Regions from separate parts of the Geodermatophilus sp. SYSU D00696 genome, predicted to be linked through region 2. Evidence: riboswitches for the same ligand, from Rfam matches in the RefSeq annotation. Region 2 holds a riboswitch; the other holds the start of a gene.
What was found. Region 2 has a riboswitch for cyclic di-AMP ahead of ACI79O_RS18840 (transglycosylase family protein). Riboswitches for the same ligand answer to the same signal wherever they lie in the genome.
Positions count from the first base shown of each region.

Region 1: another riboswitch for cyclic di-AMP. It lies ahead of ACI79O_RS22955 (C40 family peptidase); the one in region 2 lies ahead of ACI79O_RS18840 (transglycosylase family protein).

Region 1 covers NZ_JBJGYY010000058.1:6,470-10,867, forward strand. The annotation lists gene ACI79O_RS22940 (transglycosylase domain-containing protein) at 1-433, shown strand, start outside; partial or broken gene ACI79O_RS22945 (YhjD/YihY/BrkB family envelope integrity protein) at 472-1,290, opposite strand; gene ACI79O_RS22950 (hypothetical protein) at 1,346-1,567, opposite strand; cyclic di-AMP (ydaO/yuaA leader) riboswitch at 1,757-1,892, shown strand; gene ACI79O_RS22955 (C40 family peptidase) at 1,900-3,027, shown strand; gene ACI79O_RS22960 (DUF3817 domain-containing protein) at 3,164-3,481, shown strand; gene ACI79O_RS22965 (serine hydrolase domain-containing protein) at 3,497-4,398, shown strand, end outside.
Region 2 covers NZ_JBJGYY010000034.1:21,440-25,837, reverse strand. The annotation lists gene treZ (malto-oligosyltrehalose trehalohydrolase) at 1-904, opposite strand, end outside; gene ACI79O_RS18840 (transglycosylase family protein) at 1,085-1,774, opposite strand; cyclic di-AMP (ydaO/yuaA leader) riboswitch at 1,778-1,905, opposite strand; gene treY (malto-oligosyltrehalose synthase) at 2,149-4,398, opposite strand, start outside.

The DNA of each region.
Region 1 (4,398 bases), on a different contig from region 2:
GCCGCAGACGCTGCGGGTCGACAGCGACGAGCCGGCCGGCGCCTTCCTCGGGACCAGCCCGCCCCGGGGTGCCCGGGCGGTGCCCGGCCAGGTCGTGTCGATCCTGGTGAGCAACGGCAGCGACTACGTCGAGCCGGCTCCCGAGCCGGTCGCCCCCGACCCCGCGCCCGCCCCCGATCCCGAGCCGCCCGCCCCGGCGCCGGAGCCCGCTCCGGAACCCCCGCCCGGGCCCCCGCCGCCGGAACCGGCTCCGGAACCGGCTCCGGAACCCCCGCCCGGACCCCCGCTGCCCGGCACCGTGCCGGAGGATCCGGCCGGGGCGCTGCCGGCCCCGGGGGAGGGCGCGCCCCCGGCGCCCGCGGCGCCGCCACCCCCGGCGCCCGCGGAGCCGGCACCCGCGCCGGCCGAGGGGGCGCCCTGGAGCCCGGGGTAGTGGGCGCCGGCCCGACGCCGGGCGAGCCGCTCGTCGAGCGACTGGGTGAGCAGCCACCCGGCCAGCAGCACCAGGTGCAGCAGGAACAGCCACAGCCCGACGGCGACCACCGCCCCGACGACGACCAGGCCGCCGAACGGGGCGCCGAGGTCCAGCGGCAGGGACAGGAACAGGACGAAGCCCTGCAGGAACCCCGACAGGCAGGCCGCGGTGAACAGCGCCCCGCTGGTGAGCGCCGTCCAGCGGAAGCGCCCGCCGGACACCACGCCGTAGCCCCACAGCAGCGGCACCGTGAGGACGAACAGCACCGAGTAGTAGCCGACGGCGAGGCGGCCGACCACCGCCCCGACGCCGTCCTCGCGGGCCAGGTCGGCCATCACCCGGGCCGCGAGCAGCAGCGGGTACAGCAGCAGCGGTGAGACGACCACCAGCGGCAGGCTCAGCAGGCGGCCGCGCCAGCCGGTCAGGCTCTCCCGGCGGGGGCTGAACCGCAGCAGCGCCCGGCGCAGCCCCTCGCCGTAGAACGTCAGCGGCACCAGCGCCAGCACGAAGCCCAGGAGGTCCAGGCGGGTGCCGGCGTCGACCAGGCGCTCGACCGCCTCCGGGGCGCCCAGCGGGGTGGGCAGCAGCTCGGTCAGCCGGGCGGCGAGCGCGCGCACCTCGTCGGCCGAGGTCGCCAGCGCGGTCAGCCGCACCGCGACCAGCAGCAGCGGCACCACCGCGATGCCGGCGTAGAAGGTCAGTCCCGCCGCGATCAGGGCGAGGTCGCGCCCGCGGAGCAGCTGCTGGGCGCCGGCCAGCAGGCCCCTCGTCTCGGTTCGTAGGCGGGCTGCGGTCCACCTGCGTTCCGGAGTCACCCGCCCATGCCACCAGCCCCCGCGACCGGGCGCCCGTCGGGGGGCCGGTGGACGGTCAGTCCTCGGAGGTGTCGTCGGTGGTGGGCGCGTCGTTGCCGGGGTTGGGGCCGGTCTCCTGGCACGCGGCGTCGTTCTCGTTGCTGGCGTTCTCGCCGCTCGCGTCGCAGTTGGTGGGCCCGCGGGAGAAGTCGGTGTTGTCGCCGCAGGCGGTCAGGGAGCCGAACAGCGCGAGCACGACCAGCGGCCGGGTCAGGCGCATCCGGGTGGAGGTGGACATGCCTGACTCCTACACGCCCCGGAGCCCGGCCAAACCGCCAGGGGCAGGCAGTCCGGTGACCGGGCGACCACGGAATGTCACCGATGTGATTACATCGGGGTGATTGTCACGCGTCCGTCACGACCCTTACTCTGTGTGCGTCCAACGGGGCGCTCCGTCACTGACCTGGGTGACACCCCGAGGACGCCGTCGAGCCGGTCGCCCCGCGGGGCGCCGGGCCGGGGACCCACCGCAGTCCTGGGGTGCAGCGCGTGTCCGCACGCGCCGGGCGAGTCCACGCCCGAACCCGTCAGCTAACCCGGTAGGCGGCCTGGGAAGAGGAGAACCGCCACGTGGCGTCCCTGCGCACGTCTGTCCTCGGCACGCCCGTGACCGGCCGCCCGGCCCGCCGCCGGCAGGGTCGCCGCGCCGCCCTCGTCCTCGCCGGGGCCGTGGGGCTCGGCGTGGGGGTCGGGGTGGTCCCCTCGTCCGCCCTGGCCGAGGAGCCCACGACGGCGGCCGAGGCCGCACAGCTCGTGGCCGCCCGCGGGCACGAGCTCGAGGTCGTCACCGAGCAGTTCAACGAGGCCCGCGAGGTGCTCGCCGCGCAGCAGGCCGCGGCCGAGACCGCCGCCGCCTCCCTCGCCCAGGCCCAGGCCGCCGTCGGCACCGCCCGCGAGCAGGTCGTCGGCATCGCCCGCTCCGCCTACACCGGCAACGGCATGGGTTCGCTGCAGGCGCTCCTGACCAGCGAGGACGCCGACGAGTTCGTCAACCGCGTCAGCCTCCTGCACGGCGTCGCCGGCTACCAGGGCGAGCTGCTCGGCCAGGCGGTCGCGGCGACCGACACCGCCACCGCCGCCCAGGCCGCCGCCACCGATGCCGCCGTCGAGGCGCAGCGCCAGTACGACGCCGTCGCTGCCCAGCAGGCCGACCTCGAGGACCAGATCGCCGCCTACCAGGCCGACTTCGCCCGGCTGACCGCCGAGGAGCAGCGCGCCGCGCTCGAGGCCGCCGCGGCCGCTCACGCCGCCGAGGACGAGCGGGCCAGCCGCGACGACGAGCGCGAGGAGCCCGCCGCGGCGCAGCCCGCCGAGGAGGCGCCGGCAGCGGCGGCCGCGCCGGCCAGCGGCGTCGCCGGCACCGTCGTGGCCACCGCCATGGCGCAGCGGGGCGACCCCTACGTGTGGGCCGCCGCCGGCCCGGACTCCTTCGACTGCTCGGGCCTGACCCAGTACGCCTTCAAGGCCGCCGGGATCAGCCTCCCGCACTCGAGCCGGATGCAGTCGCAGATGGGCACCGCGGTCTCCCGGGCCGACCTGCAGCCCGGTGACCTGGTGTTCTTCTACAGCCCGGTCAGCCACGTGGGCATCTACATCGGCAACGGCCAGATGGTGCACGCGCCCACCTCGGGCGACGTCGTCAAGGTGGCCGGCGTCGACTCGATGGGCGGCTACGCCGGCGCCCGCCGCATCGGCTGAGGAAGGGCCACCCTCCTCCCCGGGAGGGTGGCCGTTCCGGCACGTTGCCGGGGTCACACCCGGTCCGGGACCTCCGGCGGAGCCTGCCGCGTTGCTCCCTGCGGAGCCGCCGCCGATCCGTGAGGACCGCATCCCCGTGAACCCCCGCACCGTCGCCACCGCCTTCCGCGTCGTCGCCGTCGCCGAGGCGCTGTCCTGGGTGGGCCTGCTGGCCGGGATGTACGTGAAGTACGTGCCGGAGACCTCCGAGGTCGGCGTGCAGGTGTTCGGCCCGGTCCACGGCGCGGTGTTCGTCGCCTACGTCGTCGTGGCGCTGGTCGCGGCCCGGGTGCTCCGCTGGTCCCCGGGGACGACGCTGCTGGCGCTCGCCGCCTCGATCCCGCCGCTGGTCACCGTCGTCTTCGAGCGCTGGGCCGGCCGCACGGGGAGGCTGGCGGTCCCCGCGCGGGCCTGACCTACGGTTCCGGGCATGCCGACCGTGCTGCCCGCCACCGCCCGCACCCTGCTGGCCCGCACCGCCCGGGTGCAGCGCGACGGCCGCGCGCCGAGCCTGGTGGCCGGCGTCGTACGGGACGGCGGCCTGGCGTGGTCGGCCGGCCGCGGCGACGTCGCCGAGCCGCACACCGACGTCCAGTACCGGCTCGGCTCGATCAGCAAGACGGTCACCGCGGTCGCCGTCCTGCGGCTGCGCGACGAGGGCCGGCTCGGCCTCGACGACCCGCTCGACCGGCACCTGCCCGGCACCCCGCTGGGCGACCGCTCGATCGGGCAGCTGCTGTCGCACCTGGCCGGCGCGTCCGCCGAGAGCCCCGGCGGCTGGTGGGAGCGGGTGCCCGGCGGGTCCCTGGCCGACCTGGCGCTCGGCGGGGACGACGTCGTCCTGGGCGAGGCCCGGCGCTTCCACTACTCCAACCTCGGCTTCGGCCTGCTCGGCGAGCTCGTGGCCCGGCTGCGCGGGCGGGCATGGGACGACGTCGTCACCGCCGAGGTGCTCGGGCCGCTGGGCATGACCCGGACGACGCCACGCCCGTCCGGCCGCGCCGCGCAGGGCTGGGCCGTGCACCCGTGGGCCGACGTCGCGCTGCCCGAGCCCGAGCACCACGCCGGCGTGATGGCCGCCGCGGGTCAGCTGTGGGCGACCCTCGCCGACCTCGCCCGGTTCGCCGCGTTCCTGCTCGGCGACACCGGCGACGTGCTGTCCCCGGCCACCCTGGAGGAGATGGCGGTGCCGGCCGGCGTCGACCCGTCGTCCCCGGCCTGGTCGGCGTACGGGCTCGGGCTGCAGGTGCTGCGGGTCGACGGCCGCACGCTGACCGGGCACGGCGGCTCGATGCCGGGCTTCCTCGCCGGGGTGTTCGTCGACCGCGAGGA
Region 2 (4,398 bases):
TGCCGTTGGCGGCGCGCGGGGTCACCAGCCGGGGGTCGTTGAGGTCGCTCTCGGCGATCAGTGTCAGCGGCCGGCCCAGCGCCGCCGAGAGCCGGTCGACCTCCTGTGCCATCTCCTCGAGCACGTGGGTGGCCCGCTCGTCGACCAGCGCGTGGACGGCGTCGAGCCGCAGCCCGTCGACGTGCATGTCCCGCAGCCACATCAGCGCGTTGTCGAGGATGTAGCGGCGCACCTCGTCGGAGTCGGGCCCGGACAGGTTGATCGACGAGCCCCACGGGTTGGGCCCGCCCTCGCTGAACACCGGCATGAACAGCGGCAGGTAGTTCCCCGACGGGCCGAGGTGGTTGTAGACGACGTCCTGGATCACGCCCAGGCCGCGCTGGTGGCAGGCGTCGACGAACCGCTGGTAGGCCGCCGGCCCGCCGTAGCTCTCCTGCACCGTGTACCAGAGGACGCCGTCGTAGCCCCAGTTGTGCGTGCCGTCGAAGCCGTTGACCGGCAGCAGCTCGACGAAGTCGACGCCGAGGTCGACGAGGTGGTCCAGGCGCTCGACCGCCGCGTCCAGGGTGCCCTCGGGCGTAAAGGTGCCCACGTGCATCTCATAGACGACGCCGCCGGCCAGCGGGCGCCCGGTCCAGGCGCCGTCGCCCCAGGAGTGGGCCGCGGGGTCGAAGCGGCGGGACGGGCCGTGGACGCCGTCGGGCTGGCGGCGCGAGCGCGGGTCCGGCCGCACGGTGTCGTCGTCGCCGAGCAGGAAGCCGTAGTCGGCCTCGGGCGCGGCCGGCACCTCGGCGCGCCACCAGCCGCCGTCGTCGCGGCGCATGTCGTGCACGGCGCCGTCGACCTGCAGGCGCACCCGCTCCGGCACGGGCGCCCAGACGGCGAACTCGGCGGCAGCGGACATGCGAGGACCTCCCGGCGGTGGTGCGGCTGACCGGACCCTCTTGCCCGCTGGGGGAGCGGTCAACCGCCGCGGGCGGCGGCCCGCGGGGGAGCGGGTCCCCCGGCGGCCGCGCGGCTCACGGCCGGCCGAGACCCCCGGGCTCCCGGCAGCCGGGGGAGGACCCCCCGGCTGCCGGAGGACTCACGGGAGCTGCAGCTCCTGACCGACGTAGATCCGGTTCGGGTCGCTGCACTCGTCGCGGTTGGCGGCCCACACCGCCCGCCAGCCACCGTCGACGCCCTGCGCCCCCGCGATCTTGCCGAGGGTGTCGCCGCTCTTCACGACGTAGGAGCCGCCCTCACCGTCGCCGCGGTCCCAGCGGGAGCCGCGGTCCCAGCTGCGGTCGGCGTCCTCGGCCGGTGCCGGCGCCGGCTCCTCGGCGGCCGGAGCGGGAGCGGGGGCAGGAGCGGCGGCCGGCTCCGGAGCCGGCGCGGGGGCCGGCGCGGGGGCCGGGGCAGCCGCGGCCTCGGGCGAGCCGGCCTCCGGCGCCGACGGGTCGAGGTTCTTGCCGCAGGTCGGCCAGGCGCCCGGGCCCTGGACGTCGAGCGTGGCCTCGGCGACGGCGATCTGCTGCGCCTTGGTCGCCAGGTCGGCGCGCGGGGCGTAGTCGAGGCCGCCGAAGGCCTCCCAGGTGCTCTGGCTGAACTGCAGGCCGCCGTAGTAGCCGTTGCCGGTGTTGATGCTCCAATTGCCGCTGGACTCGCACTGGGCGACGGCGTCCCAGTCGTTGGGGGCGGCGGCCGAGGCCGGGCCGGCCGCGACGCCGATCGCGGCCGCGGCCACGCCGGTCGTCACGAGGGCACGGCGGAGGAAGGACGTGGACGTGCGCATGCGGGATCTCCGATCCGCCGCCTGCGAGGTGAGCTGTCGGGTTCGGAGCGATCGGTGCCCCGGCCGCACGTGTGCGGCTTCACCCCCAGGCGCTGCGTCCGGTCCCCCCGTGACCGCGGCGCACACGCCGAGATGGGTCCCCCACCCCCGTCCTGGCTGTGCAGGAGGAACGGAGCCCGGCGGACGGGGTTCGGCGGACCGGCTCCGGCACGCCGCCGTCGGTCGGCCGCGTGCGGGAGCCAAGGTAACGGTCGCATCACGGGGCGGCACACCGGCCCCACCCGTCACGGCGTGCCGCCCGGCGTCCCGGGTCCGGCCCGGGCGCGGCACCGCAGGTCACGGCGGCGCCGGGCGGCGCCGCCGTGACCTCCGTCTCATCCTCGGACGAGCAGCGCCACGGGCAGCCGGGCGAGCAGGCCCGCCACGGGCGCCCCGCCGGCGTCGGCCACGACCCGGGTGTCGGTCAGCACGTCGCGCCAGGCGCCCGTGGGCAGCGCCAGCGCGGTGTCGCCCCAGCCGGTGGCGGCCAGCGCCACGGGCAGCCGGGTCGCCACCGTGACCGCTCCGCCCCGGTCGAAGGCGACGACGGAGCAGGCGGCGCTGCCGGTGGCCTCGACCGGCGTGTAGCCGGAGAACAGCTCCGGGGAGTCCCGGCGCAGCCGCAGCGTCCGGGAGGTGACCAGCAGTTTGGCCGCGCCGGTGTCGTCGACCCCGGGCACCTCACCGCCGTCGAGGCGGGCCAGCAGCCGCCGGCGCTCGTCGTAGTCGACCGGGCGGCGGTTGTCGGGGTCGACCAGCGAGCGGTCCTCCAGTTCGGTGCCCTGGTAGACGTCGGGGACGCCGGGCATGGTCAGCTGCACGAGCTTCTGCGCCAGCGCGTTGGACCGCCCGGCCGGGCCGATGCGGGCGACGAACGCCTCGATCTCGGCGTTGGTCGCCGGGGCGTCGTACGCGGCGTCGACCATCCCGTGCAGCTGCGCCTCGAAGGCCTCGTCGACGTCGGTCCACGTCGTCGAGGTGCCCGCCTCCCGGGCGGCCTTCTCGGCGTAGGCGTGCGCCCGCTCGCGCGACAGCGGCCAGGCGCCGACCAGGTTCTGCCACACCAGGTGCGCCAGCGGCCGGTCGGGCAGCGGGTGGCGCGCGAGCCAGCCGCGTACCAGGTCCGCCCACTCGGTGGGCACCTCGGCGAGCACGGCCAGCCGAGCCCGGGTGTCCTCGCTGCGCTTGGTGTCGTGCGTGGTCAGCGTGGTCATCGACTCGGGCTTGCGCGCCAGCCGCCGGGCCTGCGCCTCGTGGAACTCCGCGACCGTGCTGCCGAACCGGGCCGGGTCGCCGCCCACCTCGTTGAGCACCACGAACCGGGCCCAGCGGTAGTAGGCGCTGTCCTCGACGCCCTTGGCCATCACCGGGCCGCTGGTCTGCTCGAACCGGGTGGCCGCCTCGGTGCCGGCCCGCGCCAGCACCGGGTGCAGCGCGTCGACCGCGGCGACCAGGTCGGGACGGCGGTCGCGGACGGCGGCCACCGTGGCGTCGAGGTGCTCGCGGCCGTCGGGCAGGTAGGTGCGGTAGACGTCGAAGCTGGCCAGCAGCTCGGCCAGCGCCTCCTCCTCCGTCTCGACGTCGATCCCGGGCAGCTCGCCGATCACCCGCACCAGGCGGGCGACCTCCGAGCCGAGGCTGCCGTCGGTGACCTCGCGCTTGCAGTCGTGCACCAGCCGCGCGTAGTCGACCTCGCGGCCCGACAGCTCCGTGTCCAGCGCGGTGAGCGCCGCCTCGCCGGCCGGGTCGACCAGCACGTCGTCGACCTCGGCGAGGGCGTCGTAGCCGGTGGTGCCGGCGGTGCGCCAGCTCTCCGGGAGGTCCTCGCCGGGCTCGAGGATCTTCTCGACCACCGTCCAGCGCCCGCCCGAGGCCTCGGCCAGCCGGTCGAGGTAGCCCCTCGGGTCGGCCAGGCCGTCGGGGTGGTCGATCCGCAGCCCGTCGACCGCGCCGTCGGCCACCAGTTCCAGCACCAGCTCGTGGGTGGCGCGGAAGACCTCGGGGTCCTCCACGCGCAGCCCGGCGAGGGTGTTGATGGCGAAGAAGCGCCGGTAGTTGAGGTCGGAGTCCGCCCGCCGCCAGTCGACCAGCTCGTAGTGCTGCCGGTCGTGCACCTCCTGCGGGGTCCCCTCCCCGGTGCCCGGGGCGAGGGGGAAGCGGTTGTCGTAGTAGCGCAGCTCCCCGTCGACGACCTCCAGCTCCGCCACGTCGTCGGCCGAGCCGAGCACCGGGATGCGCACCCGGCCGCCGAAGTCCCAGTCGATGTCGAACGCCGCCGCGTGCGCGCTGTCCCGCCCGTGCCGCAGCACGTCCCACCACCACGGCGCCTCGGCCGCGTCGGCCACGCCCATGTGGTTGGGCACCAGGTCGAGCACCAGCCCCAGGCCGTGCTCGTGCAGTGCGGCGACGAACCGGTCCAGGCCCGCCCGCCCGCCGCGCGACTCGTCGACGTGCGCGTGGTCGACCGTGTCGTACCCGTGCGTGCTGCCCGCCGCCGCGCGCAGCAGGGGCGAGGAGTAGGCGTGGCTGACACCGAGGTCGGCCAGGTAGCCGGCCACCGCGGCGGCGTCGTCGAGGGTGAAGTC